2 regions of the Gordonia sp. NPDC057258 genome follow, and region 1 is predicted to be linked to the other one. Evidence: riboswitches for the same ligand, from Rfam matches in the RefSeq annotation. Region 1 holds a riboswitch; the other holds the start of a gene.
The links. A riboswitch is a leader RNA that binds a small molecule or an ion and turns the genes downstream of it on or off. The one in region 1 is predicted to bind thiamine pyrophosphate.

Region 1 (5,098 bases):
TGAACGACACCCCGTCGAGGACCTCCAGGGGCGGTTGTCCGCGGCCGGGTCGCGGATAGGACTTGGTGAGCCGGTCGACCACGAGCCGGTGGTCTGGGACGAGCCGGTGGTCAGTCATGGTGGTTCCGGTCCTCGGCGCGGGCCCAGGGCGCGACGACCCGCTCGACGGCGAAGGTGAGCAGGTACAGCGTGACGCTCAGGAGCGCGGTCACCAGCACTGCCGCGAGCACCAGGTCGGTGCGGAACGAGTTCTTCTGCAGGCTCATGTAGATGCCGAGCCCCTGGGTGGCGCCGACGTACTCGGCGAACACGGCGCCCACCACCGCATAGGTGATGCCGATCCGCAGCGCGGTGAAGAACCTCGGTAGCGCGGACGGGAGCCGCACGTACCGGAAGACCTGGCGGCGGGTGGCCCCCATGCTGCGCATCAGCGCGCCGGCCTCGCGGTCGGTGGCGGCGAATCCCTCGATCAGGCCGATCGCCACCGGAAAGAACGTGACCAGGGCGATGACCAGCACCTTCGGGAGTAGGCCGAAGCCGAACCAGATGATCATCAGCGGTGCGATCGCGATGATCGGCAGGGTCTGGGAGGCGACGAACAACGGCACGAACGCCCGTCGCAGCGCCGGCGAGAAGTCGACGACGATGGCCAGCAGCCAGGCCAGGACCATTGAGACCGTGAACCCGATCAGGGTCACCTGCAGCGTCGCCGCGGCGTGCACCCCGATCTCCGCGCGGTGCGACCAACCCTGCGCGACGACGCGCGACGGCGACGGCAGCACCTGCGGCCGGATCCCGCTGACGTCGACGTAGACCTGCCAGACCGCCACCAGGACGACCACCGCGACGAGCGCGGGCGCGATGCGACGCAGGCCGGTGCTACCGAGGGGTGTCGAGGTAGTCATTGGTGAAGTACGTCGACCAGTCCGGCTCGGTCGTGAGCGGCGCCCCGTCCGGGCCGGTCAGCAGACCACTGCGGTACAGGAACCCGGAGTTCCCGGCCCACTGTTCGAGCGTCTGTCGCCCGACCCGGCCGTCGGCGTCCTTCATGTACTGACCGGCGAGCATGCGCTGGCTCTCGAACACCAACTGCTCGTCGTTGAACGCACCGGGGTTGGCGGCGAGGAGGTCGCGGGCCGCCGCGTCCGGGTCGTCGGCCGCCGCCTGGTAACCGCGCTGCAGCGCCGTCACGAAGGCCGCCGCGCGGTCCGGGTTGTCCGCCAGCCAGTCCTCGTTGGCGTCGACGACGATCGCGTATGCCTCCGGGAATCCGAAGTCGGTGTAGTGGAAGTACCTCATCGGGGTTCCGCGATGCTCGGCCTCGATGCCCTCCCACGCGAGATAGGAGACGGTGAAGTCGGCCTGACCGGAGTAGACCGCCTCGTATGCCGAGGTTCCGAGGGTCACCGAGGTGAACTCGCCGGTGCCGCCGTCGTTTCGGATCACCTGCTCGAGGGTCTTCTCCTCGCCCGGGTCGCCGAAACCGGCGTATGTCTTCCCGTCGAGGTCCTTCGGGCTCGTGATGTCGCGGCGATCGGCGCGGACACCGATGCCGGTGGCCCACTTCTGCAGCGGCGCGAACACGGAGATGGTCTGCGCGCCCGATGCCCGCGAGAAGGTCGACGAGTTGTGGGTGCTGATCCCGAACTCGGCGTTGCCCGCGTCCACGATGGTGTCCACGGCGGTGTTGTTGTACGGCAGGATCTCGACGTCGAGTCCGGCCTCCTCGAACCAGCCGCGCTGCTGCGCCACGAACAAGCCCGTGTGGTTGGTGTTCGGGGACCAGTCGAGCGCGAATCGGATGCTGCCGTCCGAACCGGCGCCCGAACCGCACGCGGTGATCGCCGACGACGCGACGACCGCGGCGGCGAGCACGGTGAGGAGGCGGCGCGCGCGGGCGCTCATGCGGCGGGCCACGGTTGCGGGTTCAGCGCGGTGTCCCAGAACAGAAGCTCGAACCGGGTGGCGACGGTGAACGCCGTGGCCATCGCGGCCCGCTCCCGCTCGCCGGCGTGCGCCGCGGCCTCGTCCACGAGTTCCCTTGCCCGCGAGGCGGATTCCTGGAATTCCGGGGCGTCGTAGGTGGTCACCCACTGCGCGTAGGGGTGGTTCGGGTCGGCGGCGAGCACCTGGGCGGCACTCGCGGCCAGGGCCCGGCCGACTTCCGCGTAGATCCAGAAGCAGGGCAGGGCCGCGGCCGCGCCGACCGCATACGACTCGGTCGCGGCGACGGCCGTCAGGTAGGACACGTACCCCAGGCACGCCGGCGACGGCTCGGGTTCGCCCTCACGCGGCGGCAGTTGGCCGCCGTTGAGCAGGTCGCCGTGGAGCGCCGACTCGACGGTGGCCGCGGTGGCCGACGAGTTCGCCCAGAACCCCGCGGTCTGCGGGTCGGGGGACTTCGACGCCAGGATGGCGAGGGCCTTCGCGTACCCGGCGAGGTACAGCGAGTCCTGCTCCATGTAGGTGCGGAACACCTCGAGTGGCAGCGTCCCGTCGCCGAGCCGCCGCAGGAACTCGAGGTCGTCGATCGCCGTCCGCAACCCCTTCGTCTCCTCCCAGAGGTGGTCGGAGAATCGGCCGGAGACCGGCACGTGCGCATGCACAGACATGACATCCCTTCGTCAGCATTACCTGGACAGGTTCTCGGGTCTCATCTCAGCCCCCGCGTCGCGGAGCACCCCGTGTCAGAACGCAGCCACAGTAGCAGGAGTGGGGGTCGCGGTGGGACGCCTGTGCCACGACCATGTCCCGGCCTGTTGACCAGCCGGTTTGCGCGTTGATGCGGTGTTCGTTGTATTCTTCACGGCGTTGTTCGTACGGCCGTCACGGTGGCCGGAAGAGCGGCACGGCAGGTTGCCCGAGCGGCCAAAGGGAGCGGATTGTAAATCCGTCGCGCAAGCTACATAGGTTCGAATCCTATACCTGCCACGGCGTGGTCCAATCTCGCGAAACTGCTCTACAGACGGTCTCCGACCAGCGATTTGTCTAGCGCAGACGCGAGTGTGTAACCTCGTTAAGGCTCTCGGGCGCAACCGCCCGGGGCACGCCCCCTTAGCTCAGTCGGCAGAGCGTTTCCATGGTAAGGAAAAGGTCGACGGTTCGATTCCGTCAGGGGGCTCGCTGGACGAGAAGTCCGCGGGGCGGTGTAGCTCAGCTGGTTAGAGCGCACGACTCATAATCGTGAGGTCGAGGGATCGAGTCCCTCCACCGCTACACATCGGGTCCGACCGGAACCGAGCGCAAGGGTCGCAAGCCCTGAGGGAACTTCCGAACCCGACCACGTACCACCCGAAAGAAGGCAATCAAGTGGCCTCCTCAACAGATGTTCGCCCCAAGATCACCTTGGCCTGCGAGGTGTGCAAGCACCGTAACTACATCACGAAGAAGAACCGCCGCAACGATCCCGATCGCCTCGAGATCAAGAAGTTCTGCCCGAACTGCGGCAAGCATCAGGGGCACAAGGAATCGCGCTGACGCCGTCGTCGGCCGTTTCGAAGTACCACCAGCAACGGGCTGCCTCTCGATGAGGCAGCCCGTCTTGCTGTGTCGGCCGAAGGAGTAGAGCTCAATGTCACAGGTAAGCGGAGCCGAGATCCAGGATCGTCCGGACGAGGCGTCGAGCGGTGGTGCGAAGCCGACCCCCGACGAGATCGCCGCCCACACGCAGAGCCTCGTCGGCTTCCACTACACGGTCGACGACTATTACGAGATCGGCCGCGAGGAGATCCGTAAGCACGCGATGGCGGTGCAGGATGCGCACCCGACCCACTGGAGCGAGGAGGGCGCCCGGGCCTTCGGCCACGACCGCCTGATCGCCGCGCCCACCTACGTGTCGGTGCTCGGGATCATCGCCCAGCGCAAGCTCTTCGAAGACGTCGTCACCGGCTACGACATGTGGCAGATCATGCAGACCGACCAGCGGCTGGTCTACCACCAGCCGATGAAGGTCGGGGACCGCCTGATCTGCGACGTCTCGCTCGAGTCGTTCCGGCATGTGAGCAGTCCCGAGATGATCGACCTGATGGTCACCAAGAACGTCATCTGGAACCAGCACGACGAGCCGGTCATGACCACGTGGACCTCCCTGGCGGCGCGTCCCGGTATGGACGTCGACCCCGAACTCGAGGCGTCCCTCGACCACGTGATGATCAAGGTCGACGCCATCGGCGAGTCCGGGCACACCGTCGAGCCGAAGGCGGGTCGCTACGACCTCCCCGACCCGACGCAGTCGCCGGGCGCCTTCGGTGCCGTCGACTTCGACACGCTCACGGTGGGTCAGGAACTCACGCCCAAGCGGTACCTGCTGACGCGCGGCAATCTCGCGAACTATGCGGGCGTGGCCGGCGACCCCAACCCGATCCACTTCTCCGACCACGTCGTGAACGCGGCCGGCATGGACGACGTCGTCGCGCACGGCATGCAGACGATGGGGCTCGGCGCGAGCTTCGTCTCCGAGTTCATCGGCGACCCGGCGGCCTTCTGCGAGTACAACGTGCGCTTCACCAGCCCGGTGTACGTCCCGGCCGACGACAGCGCGGCCGTCGACTTCACCGGCAAGGTGAAGTCGCTCGATCCCGCAACTCGTCGCGGGACCATCGCGATCACCGCCAAGCAGGGTGACCGCCGGATCTTCGGACGCGCGCAGGCCGTCATCCAATTCAATTGATCGAGAGTGATCGTCGCTGCTAGGGTCGCCACCCATGTACTCCGGCATCGCCTCGTTGAAGCTCTGGACTCGTCGCTGACGGCGACGAGTTCCCTGTGAGTTCCCACCTGTAGTTCTCGTACGCCGTCCCGGTCCAAACGCCGGACGGCTGTGTCGTGCTGTCCGGCTCCCGACCCGATGAGAAGCCACGTCTCTCATCGGCTACCGAAGAGCTGAGAACTCACCATGTCTGCTGAACGCAGTACCCACATATCCGAAGGTCGACTCCCGGCGGGTTCGGCCGCCCACGTCCGTGCCGAGGCCGTTAGCGTCGTACGAGGCCCGCGCACGGTCCTCCGCGACGTCGATGTGACCGTCTCCGCGGGGTCGAGGCTTGCGGTGGTCGGCGAGAACGGTCGCGGCAAGACCACCTTGCTCCACGTCCTGGCC
Region 2 (5,098 bases), on a different contig from region 1:
TCACCTATACCGAGTTCCGCGACGCCACCCTCCGTCGTGCCGCCGGTTTCGTCGCGGCCGGACTGCGGCCGACGCAACGGGTCGTGTTGCAGCTGAACAACTCCCTCGACTTCGCGGTCACCCTGTACGGCCTCCTACGCGCGGGTGTCGTTCCGGTGATGACGCTGCCCGCGCACCGGATCACCGAGATCGCCCATCTCGCAGCCGGTGCCGGCGCGGTCGCCTACATCGGTGAGGACGGCCGCCGGGGGTTCGACTACCGCGAGCTCGCGACCGAGCTGCAGTCACGGGTGCCCGACGTCGCGCAGGTCTTCATCTCCGGCGAACCTGGTCGATTCACACCGCTCCCCGACGCCGACCCCGCCTCGGTCGAGCTCCCGGCTGCCCCCGACGCCGGGCTACCCGCCCTGTTCCTCGTGTCGGGGGGCACCACCGGACTGCCGAAACTCATCGCGCGCACGCACGACGACTACGACCTCAACGCCCGGCTGTCCGCGGACGTCGCCGGCCTCACCGCCGACGACACCTACCTCGTCGCCCTGCCGGCCGCGCACAACTTTCCGCTGTGCTGCCCGGGAATCCTGGGCGTCTTCGGTGCGGGCGGCCACGTCGTCTTAGCCGACAACCCCAGTCCGGACAACACTTTCGACCTCATCGAGCGGCACCGCGTCACGGTGACCGCGCTCGTCCCCGCGCTCGCGCAACTCTGGTGCGCGGCGACCGAGTGGGAGCCGGCGGACATCAGCTCCCTGCGCCTGCTGCAGGTGGGCGGCGCCAAGCTGGCACAGTCCGACGCCGTCGCCCTCGACGCGGCCCTCGGCCCCGTCGTCCAGCAGGTCTTCGGCATGGCCGAGGGGCTGATCTGCTACACCCGGACCGACGACCCGCGTGACTTGGTGCACCAAGTGCAAGGGGCACCGATGTCGGAGCTCGACGAGGTGCGGGTCGTCGACGAGGGCGGAGCCGATGTCCCCGACGGGGAAGAAGGTGAACTGCTGGTGCGGGGGCCCTACACGATCCGCGGTTACTACCGCGCCACGGCGCACAACGAGAAGTCCTTCACGCCGGACGGCTTCTACCGGTCCGGGGACAAGGTCACCCGGCTGCCGTCGGGGCACCTGGCCGTGACCGGCCGCATCAAGGACACCATCGTGCGCGCCGGGGAGAACGTCGCCGCCGACGACGTCGAGGAGAACCTCCTCGCCCACGATTCGGTCCGGCAGGTCGCGGTGGTCGGGCTGCCCGACGACGCGCTCGGTGAGAAGATCTGTGCGGCAGTCGTGCTCTCGCACGAACACCCCCCGGCCCGACCACTCGAGCTGGCCGCGATCCGCACCTTCCTCGCCGACCGCGGACTCGCCTCCTTCAAACTGCCCGACGTGGTCCGCGTCGTGCGCACGCTCCCGGTCACCGCAGTAGGCAAGATCGACAAAAAGGTGCTCCGCGAGACACTGCTGTCGGAGCCGTCGGCAGGCTGAGCCGAGTCGGAGCCCGCTCCTCACACCGGCGCGAGGAGCGCGACCACCGCACCATAATCCCAAGGAAGCGCATAACCCCTGCTCCCTGAGGTGCGAGGAGCGATAGCGACGAGCCTCGAAGGGTCCGGCGAGGAATGTTCCGGAGCCGCCGAGGCTTACCTTCGGATCACACCGGCGCGAGGGTCACGATCCCGGGATGGCCGTCGAGATAGTGCTTGGTGAAGGTGCACACGGGCCGCAGGCGGGCGCCCTGCTCGCGGGTGTAGTGCACGACGGTGCGGGTGAGTCGCGTGGCGAGACCGTGTCCGCTGTATTCGTCGTAGAGCACGGTGTGCAGCACGGTGATAGTCGTCTGACCGTCGACCGTCTCGGTCGAGTAGCCGAGCACGCCGACCAGGTCGCCGGCGACCCAGAGTTCGAATCGGTCGCGGTCGGGATTGTGTACCACCTGCGAGATCTGTTGCAGGATGGACTTTGCCGACTGTGGTGGTCGCTGACGATGCTTGCGTAGCACCCGACCCTCCTCACCTCGTGATCGCGGACATCGGATCACCGGCGCGTACCTGCCACACGCGACAGCGCCACCCCTGTGATCCGGGTCACACGGTACCTTACGGAACCGTAACTGCCGACCCCGATCGTGTGATCGTCGCAAATCGATACGGTCTCGCGAACCCGGACGACCCGACCGGACGATGCGATGTAGGGTGGCGGACGCACGACAACTACACACCGCGGGGGCTCTCACGATGACCGAGGGCTGAGATGGCGACGGGCGGTCGCCGACCGCTCGAACCTGTCCGGGTAATGCCGGCGTAGGGAGACCAGCCATGGGCACACGTGTATCCACCACCCGCAACAGCAGCGCACCCGCCGATTCCGGGTTCCTGACCCTCGGCCCGATCGAGGGCAGCGCCAAGCACTACCTCACGGTCGGCGACCTGCGTGTGCCGCAGCGTCGAATCCAGCTCACCAACGGCGAACACCTCGACGTCTACGACACCTCCGGCCCCTACACCGATACGGCGGCGCACATCGACGTCGAGAAGGGCCTCACCCCCACCCGCGACAGCTGGCATCGGCCCGACCCGATCGACGGCGCGAGCACCCAGCTGGCCTGGGCGCGTGCCGGCATCATCACCGACGAGATGCGGTTCATCGCCGCCCGGGAGGGCGTCGACGCCGAACTGGTCCGGTCGGAGGTCGCCATCGGCCGCGCGGTCATCCCGGCCAACCACCGCCACCCCGAGTCCGAACCGATGATCATAGGCAAGAACTTCGCGGTGAAAGTCAATGCGAACATCGGTAATTCGGCGGTGCGCAGCTCGATCTCCGACGAGGTCGAGAAGATGGTGTGGGCCACCCGCTGGGGCGCCGACACGATCATGGATCTCTCGACCGGCGCCGACATCCACACCACCCGCGAGTGGATCATGCGTAACTCGCCGGTCCCCGTGGGGACGGTTCCGATCTACCAGGCGCTGGAGAAGGTCAACGGCGATCCCGCCTCGCTGACCTGGGAACTGTATCGCGACACCGTCATCGAGCAGGCGGAGCAGGGCGTCGATTATATGACCGTCCATGCCGGTGTCCTGCTGCGCTACGTTCCGCTGACCGCGAAGCGGGTGACGGGCATCGTCTCGCGCGGCGGTTCGATCATGGCGGCCTGGTGTCTCGCGCACCACCGGGAGTCGTTCCTGTACACGCACTTCGACGAGTTGTGCGAGATCTTCCGCCGCTACGACATCACGTTCTCCCTCGGCGACGGCTTGCGCCCCGGATCGATCGCCGACGCGAACGACGAGGCCCAGTTCGCCGAACTCCGCACTCTCGGCGAGCTGACCGCGATCGCCAAATCGCATGGTGTGCAGGTCATGATCGAAGGCCCCGGGCACGTCCCGATGCACAAGATCGCCGAGAACGTGCGCCTGGAGGAGGAGTTGTGCGAGGAGGCCCCCTTCTACACCCTGGGTCCGCTCGCCACCGACATCGCGCCGGCCTACGACCACATCACCTCGGCCATCGGCGCGGCGATGATCGCTCAGGCCGGCACCGCGATGCTGTGCTACGTGACTCCGAAAGAGCATCTAGGACTTCCGGACCGCGACGACGTCAAGGTCGGCGTGATCACGTACAAGATCGCGGCGCACTCGGCCGACCTGGCCAAAGGCCACCCGCGGGCACAGGAACGCGACGACGCACTGAGCAAGGCGCGCTTCGAGTTCCGCTGGACCGACCAGTTCAATCTCGCCCTCGACCCCGACACCGCGCGCGCATACCACGACGAGACGCTGCCCGCCGAGCCCGCGAAGACCGCCCACTTCTGCTCGATGTGCGGACCCAAGTTCTGCTCGATGCGGATCTCGGCGGACGTCCGCGCCTACGCCGAGGAGCACGGTCTCGTCACCGCGGACGACATCGACCGGACTATCGCCGAGGGCATGGCCGCGAAGTCGGCCGAGTTCGCCGAGGCCGGTAACCGCGTGTACCTCCCGCTCCAGATCGCCGAGGACGTCCGCGCGGGCATGGACAAGCAGACGACCGGCGGCGCCTGATGCGCACAGACGACGCACGACGACGCACAGTCGACGCGAATCAGCGCACGGTCGACGAACAGGCCTACACGGGACTCCCGCTGTCACCGCCCGGAACGGCCCCGGTACGGGTCCTGACCATCGCTGGTTCGGATTCCGGTGGTGGCGCGGGGATTCAGGCGGACATGCGTACGTTCGCCCTGCTCGGGGTGCACGGATGTGTCGCGGTCACCGCCGTGACGGTGCAGAACTCGCTGGGCGTCAGTGGGTTCGAGGAGATCTCACCGCAGACCGTGGCGGCGCAGATCGACTCCGTGTCCGGTGACATCGGTGTGGCCGCGGCGAAGACCGGGATGCTCGCGTCGGCGCCCATCATCGAGGCCATCGTCGAGCAGTGCCGCACGAGCGGTATCGGCCGGGACACATCCTTTCCGCTGGTGGTCGATCCGGTGTGCGCGTCGATGCACGGCAACCAGCTGCTCGCCGACTCGGCACTCGACACCCTGCGGCACAGCCTGTTTCCCCTCGCGACGGTGGTGACCCCGAACCTGGACGAGGTTCGCCTGATCACCGGCATCACGGTCACCGATGCCGCGTCGCAACGCGACGCGGCCAAGGCATTGCTCGATCTCGGGCCGCGCTGGGCGCTGGTCAAAGGCGGGCACCTGCGAGCCTCGGACCACTCCCCCGATCTGCTCTACGACGGCCACCAGTTCATCGAGCTCAGCCACGAACGCATCGACACCCCGCACGACCACGGCGCCGGCGACACCCTCGCCGCCGCGATCGCATGCGCGCTGGCACACGGGTACGACGTTCCCGAGGCGGTCGGCTTCGGCAAGGACTGGGTGACCCATTGTCTGGCCGCTGCGTATCCACTGGGCGCCGGCCACGGTCCGGTCAATCCGCTGTGGCGTGTGGGCGTCGGGTCGGCGGACTGACGCGACGCCGGTTCCGAACCCGAGAAACAGACAACGCTCCCCGACGGCGACCGGCGCCATCGGGGAGCGTTGTCTGTGTCGAGGGACCGTCAGGCGGTTCCGCTGAGGGCCTTGCTCTTCAGGTGCTCGAACTCCTGGGGTGTGA

Region 2: another riboswitch for thiamine pyrophosphate. It lies ahead of thiC (phosphomethylpyrimidine synthase ThiC); the one in region 1 lies ahead of ACFUEJ_RS03105 (TenA family protein).

What each region holds. Positions count from the first base shown of each region.
Region 1 covers NZ_JBHUXZ010000002.1:221,612-226,709, forward strand. Annotated here, with positions in the region: gene ACFUEJ_RS03090 (ABC transporter ATP-binding protein) at 1-118, opposite strand, end outside; gene ACFUEJ_RS03095 (ABC transporter permease) at 111-905, opposite strand; gene ACFUEJ_RS03100 (ABC transporter substrate-binding protein) at 880-1,905, opposite strand; gene ACFUEJ_RS03105 (TenA family protein) at 1,902-2,612, opposite strand; TPP riboswitch at 2,600-2,695, opposite strand; tRNA gene ACFUEJ_RS03110 (tRNA-Tyr) at 2,851-2,931, shown strand; tRNA gene ACFUEJ_RS03115 (tRNA-Thr) at 3,049-3,121, shown strand; tRNA gene ACFUEJ_RS03120 (tRNA-Met) at 3,143-3,216, shown strand; gene rpmG (50S ribosomal protein L33) at 3,310-3,477, shown strand; gene ACFUEJ_RS03130 (fused (3R)-hydroxyacyl-ACP dehydratase subunits HadA/HadB) at 3,572-4,669, shown strand; gene ACFUEJ_RS03135 (ATP-binding cassette domain-containing protein) at 4,895-5,098, shown strand, end outside.
Region 2 covers NZ_JBHUXZ010000015.1:20,051-25,148, reverse strand. Annotated here, with positions in the region: gene ACFUEJ_RS12765 ((2,3-dihydroxybenzoyl)adenylate synthase) at 1-1,478, shown strand, start outside; gene ACFUEJ_RS12760 (GNAT family N-acetyltransferase) at 1,645-1,992, opposite strand; TPP riboswitch at 2,212-2,301, shown strand; gene thiC (phosphomethylpyrimidine synthase ThiC) at 2,309-4,033, shown strand; gene thiD (bifunctional hydroxymethylpyrimidine kinase/phosphomethylpyrimidine kinase) at 4,033-4,953, shown strand; gene ACFUEJ_RS12745 (SHOCT domain-containing protein) at 5,043-5,098, opposite strand, start outside.